One region of the Halomonas sp. MES3-P3E genome, then DNA from elsewhere that is predicted to be linked to it. Evidence: predicted binding sites of a transcription regulator. Region 1 holds the regulator's gene; the other holds the start of a gene.

Region 1 (4,681 bases):
TTCAGAAAATTTAAGGCGTAACAGCCCTGCGGCTAATGGCGTGGCATAAATAGGACAATTCCACATCGGCCAGAGCCAAGCGACGGCGCCAATGTGGTCTTCATGGCCGTGGGTAACAAATAGTGCTTTCGGGACTATCCCTAATGCTTTTGGTGTATCAAGATTAGGCACTTGTAGCGGTGAGTTGGGGAGATCCTGGCGAATCATCATGCCGCAGTCGACGACAATCCAGTGATCATCGTAGCCGTAGAGCGTTAGATTCATACCAATCTCACCGCATCCCCCCAGCGGCAACATGCGCAGCGGAGGACGACGACGGGGACGAATTTGAACGCGTGGAGAGTGCATCAGTTATGAAAAGCCTAAAAAGTAGTGACTCAACTATACGGGAAGGCAGGGGCGGCTAACAATCATCCTTGGCCTTCCGATACACTATGCAACCTAAGCCGTTGGTTTGTCATAATTACCTTAGAAATAGGTCAAGAGTCGCTCACATGTCCCATTATTATCGTTTAGTTGTGTCCTGCCCTGATCGGGTAGGTATTGTGGCCCGAGTATCGAGCTTTATTGCTAAGCAAGGGGGGTCTATCACTGAAGCCAGCCAGCACTCTGATTTAGAAACGGGCTGTTTTTTTATGCGTTACGAAATCTTGGCGGATTCAGTGGGGATGTCGGTAGAAGCGCTACGTGCAGCGTTCGAGCCGGTGGCAATCGAATTCGATATGCAGTGGTCATTGGTGGATACACAGCAGCGCCGCCGGGTGGTATTGATGGTCTCTAGAGAGTCACACTGCTTGGTAGATTTGCTTTATCGCTGGCAGGCGGGTGAGTTGGATTGCGATATTGTTGGCGTCATTTCCAACCATGACGATATGCGTTCATTGACCGAATGGTACGGCATTCCTTATCACTATGTGCCAGTCGACCCCGATAACAAGCAAGTGTCATTTGCCAAGGTGCAAGCAGAAATCGATAGTGCACGTGCTGATTGCGTCGTGCTGGCGCGTTATATGCAAATTCTGCCGCCTGACCTGTGCGCACGCTATGCAGGGCGGGTGATTAATATTCATCACAGTTTTTTACCCTCTTTCGCTGGGGCTAAGCCCTACCACCAGGCATATCAGCGCGGAGTGAAGCTGATTGGCGCCACCTGCCACTATGTTACCGAGGAACTCGACGCGGGCCCGATTATCGAACAGGATATTCATCGCGTTAGCCACTGCCATACCCCAACCGATCTAGTCCGCTTTGGGCGTGATGTTGAAAAAGCCGTTCTCGCACGCGGTTTACGCTGGCATCTTGAGGATCGGGTTTTAGTGCATGGCAACAAGACCGTGGTGTTTAGCTAACGCTCGATAATGTGAGAAGCCGCTATGTCGTTCGCACAAAGTGTACTGGCGCCCTGGGCGCTGATATTCACCTCGCTACTCTCGTTAGGCGTAGTGGTGTGGGCTCTTTGGCGGCGGCCCTGGCAAGTGCTACTGGAAGACACTGCTCTTCAGCACCGTTGGTTAGGCGCAACGCTGGCAGTGGCGCTGATGTGGCAGCTACGCGCTCAGGCGGTCGACTGGCTAACGCTGCATCTCGTCTTTACGGTATTGATGACACTCGTGTTTAAAGCGCCATTAGCGCTGATCAGCAATATACTCATTAATGTGGCAATGGTAATTATCGGCCGCAATGAGTGGACGCTACTGGGGGCGAATGTACTGGTAACGGGCATTGTTCCGGCTGCCATTATTGGCACAGTGTGGCGGCTGGTAGATCGCCGCCTGCCGGATAACCTGATGGTGTTTCTATTTGCCTGCGGATTTTTTGGGGCGGCGTTGGCAACATTAGGGGCAGGGCTGGCTGCCGTGCTGCTGATCATCGTGGCAGGTACAGACCCTAACGCTATCTATCTTGCCCAGGAGTATGCTCGCTTCTTACCTCTACTAATGCCTTCAGAGGCGTTTATTACCGGGATGCTGCTGAGTATTCTGCTGGTCTATCATCCTAATTGGGTGGCCACCTTTAATGACCACCGCTATATCGACATGCAGTAGCGACGGTGGTTAGCCCAGTGCCTGGCCATTACCGCCACGAATAACGCCAACGCCGACACCTTCGATATCGAGTGACTGTGAACGCAGGTCGATTTCAATGGGCGCAAAGTCTGCATTTTCCGCAAATAGCGTTACTTGGTGGCCCTGGCGTTTGAAGCGCTTAACGGTTACTTCATCATCCAGGCGCGCAACGACAATCTGGCCATCGCGCACCCGCTCGGTACGGTGAACTGCCAATAAATCACCTTCTAAAATACCAATATCCTTCATCGAAAGGCCCCGCACACGCAGCAGATAATCGGCTTTAGGAGTGAAGTACTCGGCTGGCAGAGGGCAGTAACGGTCAATATGCTCAGCCGCTAGGATAGGGCTCCCGGCGGCTACTTCGCCAATCACAGGCAGCCCAGCAGGCGAGGCTTCAATATTGGCAGCTGGCAACGCACTTGCGGTGCTGTCTACTAACTCCTGGGGCTCTTGATTGGGTAGGCGAATACCGCGTGAAGTATTGCGAATAATGCGAATAGCGCCTTTACGCTCGAGCGCGCGCAGGTGCTCTTCCGCGGCGTTAGGTGAGCGGAACCCCAGTGCTTTCGCAATTTCAGCACGGGTCGGAGGGTAGCCAAATTCGCCCATGGTCTTAACAATAAAATCAAATACGTGCTGTTGGCGAGCGGTTAGCGGACGCGACATACCAGACTCCAAAAATAGTGAATAGACAGTAACAAATTAAAAGTCGACTTAATCGATAAGTGGTTAAGTATACAGTATGTTCCTCTGTCCAGTACATGTCTTGTCAACCCCCTCTCTAGAAAGGCCCCCGAATTTTTCCTAATCGTTTTAAACTAAGCTTCTACTCATATAGACAGCCATATTTCATCAGAAAATCAAGCGTTGAGCCCACCAGCGATATGGCATAGTATTTTGCTATGTTTTAAACACTCGTTTCCCCGGAGAGCGGCATGGCTCAATCTGATACGGTAACTCGAATACTCGACACCGCTGAAGTGCTGTTTGCTGAGCGAGGTTTTGCTGAAACATCGCTGCGCAACATCACTAGCAAAGCGCGCGTCAATTTAGCGGCGGTGAATTACCATTTTGGTTCCAAAAAAGCCTTAATTCAGGCCGTGTTTTCACGCTATCTGGACCCGTTCACCCAGCGTTTTCATACTGCGCTTGATGAACTTGAAGCCCAGCATGCAGGGCGCGTTATTCCGTTGGAAACGCTACTCGAAACCATGGCGACCACCGTGCTGGCAGTGCCTGCTGAGCGCAACAGTTTAAAGGTGTTTATGCGCTTGCTGGGCCTTGCCTATAGCCAAGCGCAGGGGCATCTTAGGCGTCATATTCAGCAAGAGTATGGTGATGTGTTTACCCGTTTCACCGAGTTAGTGCGTCAAGCCACGCCCGACTTGCCTGACGCGGAACGCTTTTGGCGGCTACACTTTATGCTTGGTACGGTGATTTTTACGCTTTCAGGCCTTGATGCACTGCGCGATATCGCTGAAAAGGATTATCAAGAGCAGGTCACCGTGCGGGATTTGGTTAGGCGGTTGCGCCCAGTAGTGGTGGCTGCCATGAATGCACCGTTGCCCCCAGCACTTGAAGAAGGAAAATATGCGAACGCCCAAGCTCGCTGAGCTTCCCCCTGTAGAGGACATCTGGTTGGAAATCGATACCACACAGCAGCAGCTACGCTGTTGGCGAGGGCCGAAGGTGCTGCATGAGTGTGAGATATCGTCTGGCCTCGCGGGCGTTGGTGAGCACAACGGCAGTGGCAAAACACCCCATGGTTGGCACTATATAAGAGCCGCGATCGGCAACGGGATGCCTGATAATGCGGTATTTCGGGGTCGTCGCTGGACGGGGGAGGCATTTTCTCCTGCGCTAGCTGAAGCATATCCGAAGCGGGATTGGATTTTGACCCGCATCCTGTGGCTATGCGGACTAGAAAAAGGCGTGAACCGTGGTGGTCAGGTCGATTCACAGCGTCGCTATATTTATCTTCATGGTACGCCCCCTGATCAGCCCATGGGCGTTGCTGCATCCCACGGCTGTATTCGTTTACGCAATAGTGATTTGCTCTATATCTTTTCGTTAGCGTTACCAGGTACCCCCGTTTGGTTGCACGGCGGTCGTCAGTCGTTTGACTAATCTGTTTTGACACCGCTAGACGATCGTCTAGAATCACCGCCTCTTTTTTAATGGACCTATCACGATGACTCAACCGTTAGGCCCGGTCATGCTCGACCTTGAAGGCCCGAAATTAACGGCCGCAGAAAAGCGCTTGCTGCTAGAACCGGTGGTAGGGGGCGTTATTCTGTTTGCCCGCAATGTCCAGAACGGCTACCAAGTACGCCAGCTCTGCAGCGATATTCGACGTGTGCGTGCGGACTTATTGCTTGCCGTTGATCAAGAGGGTGGCCGCGTTCAGCGTATTAAAGAAGGGATGACGCGTCTTCCTGCCATGGCTCGCATTGGTGAGTGTTATAGCGCCAACCCCGATGATGGTCTTGCGCTCGCAAAAGATGCTGGCTGGCTATTGGGCATGGAAATGGCCGCCTGCGGTTTGGATCTTAGCTTTGCTCCGGTACTGGATGTCGAAAGCGGCATCTCAAGTGTTATTGGAGACCGAAGTT
Region 2 (4,681 bases), on a different contig from region 1:
TGGACCGTGGTCAAAAAAGATTTCCGAACTCGGGCCACAAGGACCGGTGTCGCCCATCTGCCAGAAGTTATCTTCGTCTAATTTGGAAAAGCGCTCGGGGTCAATACCGATCTCGTCTTTCCAGATACGTTCAGCTTCGTCATCGCTAACATGTACCGTTACCCACAGTTTCTCTTTAGGCAGACCCAGCGTTTCGGTCAGAAATACCCAGGCAAAGCGTATGGCGTCGTGCTTGAAGTAGTCGCCAAAACTGAAGTTACCCAGCATTTCAAAAAACGTGTGGTGACGTGCGGTATAGCCGACATTGTCTAAATCATTATGCTTACCGCCTGCGCGTACGCAGCGCTGCGCAGATGTTGCACGCACGTAGGGGCGTGGGTCGCGACCCAGAAATACATCTTTGAAAGGCACCATGCCGGCATTGGTAAACAGCAGCGTCGGGTCATTGCCCGGCACTAAAGAGCTGGTGGGTACAATCGTATGCCCCTGCTCTTCAAAGAAGGTGAGAAAGGCCTGTCTAATTTCTGCGCTTTTCATAGGGTATCCGTAACAAGAAAGCGTGGTGTCCCAGGGCGCTGTCGACGCTACCCTCAGGGGTCGCAAAGAGGCCATTATAGCGCAGTTGTCAAACGACTAAAGCCGCACTTAGTGGCAGAGAGGCAAACAAATAGCTAGAAAAGCGTATGAGAGCGCTATTAGAAAAGTAAGAGCAGGCGTTTTATAGGCAGGGGAAAAGTATTACAGAGATAGAGAAAATGTATTACAGACAGGAAAGCGCATAGCGGATTTGCTCAAAATCGAAGCCACGACTAGCCAGAAAGCGCTCGCGTCGAGCGCGCTCTTTAGGTGTTTCGCCGGGGCTATCAAAGCGCCGCGTCAGTGTTTCCCGGGCTAGCTCGAACCAGTCAATCTGCTCCCCCTCCTCCACCTCTTCAAAAGCAGCGTTAAGGGTTTCCTGGTCGACGCCGCGTTGGCGCAATTCACCTTTAATACGAATAACACCCTGGCCGCGCAGAATGCGCGAGCGTACGAAACTAGCTGCAAAACGCGCATCAGATTGCAAGCCCTGTTCGGCCAGAGCGTCTAAACACTCGTCAATAGCGGTATCGTCGAAGGCTTTTTTCTTTAAGCGCTGGGCTAGTTCGGCGCGAGAGTATTCGCGCCGAGCCAGTAAGCCAATCGCGATGTCACGGGGAGTGGCATCGCGCTGAGACATAAAGGCCATTAGATTGTCTCGGTTAGAAAAGACTTAGAGCAGATCGTCATCGTTGGCATCCACTTCAGCCGCTGCTTCGGCAGGGGCACCTTCCTTCTCCTTTTTAGGATCAGGCTTGGCCAAGAGCTGCTCACGAATCTGCGTTTCGATTTCGAGCATAATGTCTGGGTGCTCTTCCAGATAAAGCGCGGAGTTTGCTTTACCCTGGCCGATTTTCTTGCCTTTATAGCTGTACCAAGCACCGGCTTTATCGACCAGATTGCACTGCACGCCCAGGTCAATAACCTCGCCAGCGTGGTAGATACCCTTGCCGTAAAGAATCTGGAATTCAGCTTGGCGGAATGGCGGTGCCACCTTGTTTTTGACTACTTTCACGCGGGTTTCGTTACCGGTGACTTCATCGCCTACTTTCACCGAGCCGGTGCGGCGAATATCCAGACGCACACTGGCGTAGAACTTAAGCGCGTTACCGCCGGTGGTGGTTTCGGGTGAACCAAACATCACGCCGATCTTCATGCGGATCTGGTTGATGAAGATCACCAGGCAGTTGGCGTTTTTGATATTACCGGTAATTTTACGTAGCGCCTGAGACATCAAACGTGCCTGTAGGCCAACATGGGTATCGCCCATTTCGCCTTCGATTTCAGCGCGCGGGGTCAACGCAGCGACAGAGTCGATAACAATCACGTCAACACCGCCGGAACGCACCAGCATATCGGTAATTTCTAACGCCTGCTCGCCAGTGTCCGGCTGGGAAATCAGTAGATCATCCAGGTTGACGCCTAGCTTTTCGGCATAGCTTGGATCCAGAGCGTGCTCGGCATCCACGAACGCACACACTTTGCCTTGCTTTTGCGCTTGCGCAATCACCGAAAGGGTCAGCGTTGTCTTACCCGAGGACTCCGGACCAAAAATTTCAGCTACGCGGCCAAACGGCAGCCCGCCGATGCCAAGTGCGATATCCAGACCCAACGAACCCGTGGAAACCGACGGCATGACCACACGCGGTGCGTCACCTAGACGCATGACGGTGCCCTTGCCGAACTGACGGTCGATTTGGGTGAGTGCAGCGTTTAGCGCTTTTGTGCGGTTGTCATCCTGAGCCATTCAGAGATTCCTCATAACAAGCTGTATAATTACCCAGTAGTATGCCAAAGATTGTGCCGTAAACAAATCCTTGATCACGCTTTCTCTTAACTATTTTCCTACCCCTACCCCTGCTTGCCTGCCTTCACCCGCGCATCCAGGCGTGCCACCAGCCCTGCCAGCGCCTGCCGCACTGCCTGCTCGCGCACTGCTTGGCGATCCCCAGGGAAGTGGAAACACTCGGCTTGCTGCTCAGCGGTATCACCCCAGGCGAGCCAAACGGTACCCACCGGCTTTTCAGCACTACCACCATCCGGCCCGGCCACCCCACTAACGGCAACGCCCAAGCCCGCACCGCTATCCCGGCAGGCGCCTTGCACCATCGCTTTCACTACTTCTTCGCTCACCGCCCCGTGTTCTGCCAGTATAGCGTCTGGCACGCCGAGCAGGCGGGTCTTAGCCGCGTTCGCATAGGTCACATAGCCCGTTGTAAAGTAAGCAGAGCTACCCCCCGTGCTGGTAATCGCACTGGCAATACCACCGCCCGTGCAGGATTCAGCGGCGGTCACTTCCACCTTCAACTGCTGACAAAGCCGCCCTAGCCGCTGAGCTAGCAGCGTCAAATCAAGATTTTTCAGGCTAGATACGCTGGGCACTATGGTCGCTCCTTCAAGTGAGTCGTCTGTTCAGCGTAGAATACTGTGTTTAGCTTTCTCAAAGAAATTGCTCAATCAGGACGCCCATGTCACAGGCCATTCCCCCTAACACGCCAATGATCACGCAGTATTTAAAGATCAAACGCGAACACCCCGAGGTTCTGCTGTTTTACCGAATGGGGGATTTTTACGAGCTGTTTTTCGACGACGCCAAGCGCGCCGCCGCACTGCTGGACATTACCCTTACCCAGCGCGGCCAGTCGGGGGGGAAGCCGATCCCGATGGCGGGTGTACCTTACCATAGCGCTGAAGGCTATTTGGCGCGTCTGGTCGCTGGCGGTGAATCGGTAGCGATCTGCGAACAGATAGGCGACCCCGCGACCAGCAAAGGGCCCGTTGACCGCCAAGTAGTACGTATCGTTACCCCCGGCACGCTCCACGATGAAGCGCTGCTCGATGCCCGCCGCGACAACGTACTGGTATCGGTCTCCCCCGGTAAAGATAGCTGGGGCCTTGCCTGGCTAGAACTCTCTAGCGGCCGCTTCAATGTATTGGAAGTGGAGAGCGAAGCCGAAATGCTCGCCGAGCTTACTCGCCTCTCCCCTGCTGAGTTGCTGGTGCCCGAAAGCCTGACGCTACCCGATGCCTGGTCGCAAAAGCGCAGCCTGCGTCGCCAGGGCGAGTGGCTGTTTGATTTGGAGAGCGCCACCCGCAGCCTGTGCGATCAGTTTGAAGTGCAGGATTTACGCGGCTTTGGCTGCGCGCACTTGACCACTGCACTGATTGCCGCCGGGGTGCTGATTGATTACGCCCGCGACACTCAGCGCTCGCGCTTGCCCCACGTGACCGCGATTAGCGTTGAGAATCGCGACGATGCAGTAGTGATCGACGCCGCCAGCCGACGTAATCTGGAAATCGACATTAACCTGGGTGGCAATAGCGACAACACCCTGGCGAGCGTGCTGGACACCTGCACCACCGCCATGGGCTCGCGGCTACTCAAACGCTGGCTGAATCGTCCGCTGCGCCAACGAGAGATTGTCCAAAACCGCCATGCAGGCGTGGCGTTGCTAAGCCTAGATGCCGCCTACATGTCGCTGCGCGAGACGTTGAGCGATGTGGGCGATGTGGAGCGCATTCTGGCCCGGGTCGCGCTGTACAGCGCCCGGCCACGGGATTTGGCGCGTCTGCGTGACGCCCTGGTCACTCTGCCTACCCTTGAACAGCAGTTGGGCGAGGTAGAGAACGGCAGCGCGCTGGATAGCCTGCGCCCGCATATCCGCCCCTACCCTGAAATGGCTGACATGCTTAGCCGCGCGCTAGTTGAGAATCCGCCGGTGGTGATCCGCGATGGCGGGGTGATTGCCAACGGCTTTGATGCCGAGCTCGACGAGCACCGGGGCATGGCCGAGAACGCGGGCGACTATCTTGTTCGGCTGGAAACCCGCGAGCGCGAGCGTACCGGACTTGCTAATCTCAAAGTCGGCTATAACCGGGTACATGGCTACTTTATCGAGCTGCCGCGCTCCCAGGCGCAGCAAGCACCCGCTGACTATATTCGCCGCCAGACGCTGAAAAACGCCGAGCGTTTTATCATTCCTGAACTCAAAGAGTTTGAGGATAAGGCGCTGTCGGCTAAATCCCGCGCACTGACCCGTGAAAAATGGCTTTATGACCGCCTGCTGGGCGAGCTGAATGACAGCCTTCACGCGCTACAAAGCAC

What was found. Region 1 encodes LexA, which represses DNA repair genes until DNA is damaged. Its sites were predicted from a motif close to TACTGTNTANNTANACAGTA; they were not measured.
Region 2: recA (recombinase RecA) is a predicted target of LexA. The motif match lies at 2,343-2,362, and genes of this name have one in related genera.

Annotation. Positions count from the first base shown of each region.
Region 1 covers NZ_PJBT01000009.1:39,055-43,735, reverse strand. Annotated here, with positions in the region: gene CXF87_RS03060 (ribonuclease J) at 1-264, opposite strand, end outside; gene purU (formyltetrahydrofolate deformylase) at 495-1,349, shown strand; gene CXF87_RS03050 (energy-coupling factor ABC transporter permease) at 1,374-2,045, shown strand; gene lexA (transcriptional repressor LexA) at 2,055-2,735, opposite strand; gene CXF87_RS03040 (TetR/AcrR family transcriptional regulator) at 3,005-3,682, shown strand; gene CXF87_RS03035 (L,D-transpeptidase) at 3,660-4,196, shown strand; gene nagZ (beta-N-acetylhexosaminidase) at 4,261-4,681, shown strand, end outside.
Region 2 covers NZ_PJBT01000018.1:53,175-57,855, reverse strand. Annotated here, with positions in the region: gene alaS (alanine--tRNA ligase) at 1-537, opposite strand, end outside; gene CXF87_RS05525 (regulatory protein RecX) at 761-1,225, opposite strand; gene recA (recombinase RecA) at 1,250-2,323, opposite strand; gene CXF87_RS05515 (CinA family protein) at 2,428-2,961, opposite strand; gene mutS (DNA mismatch repair protein MutS) at 3,045-4,681, shown strand, end outside.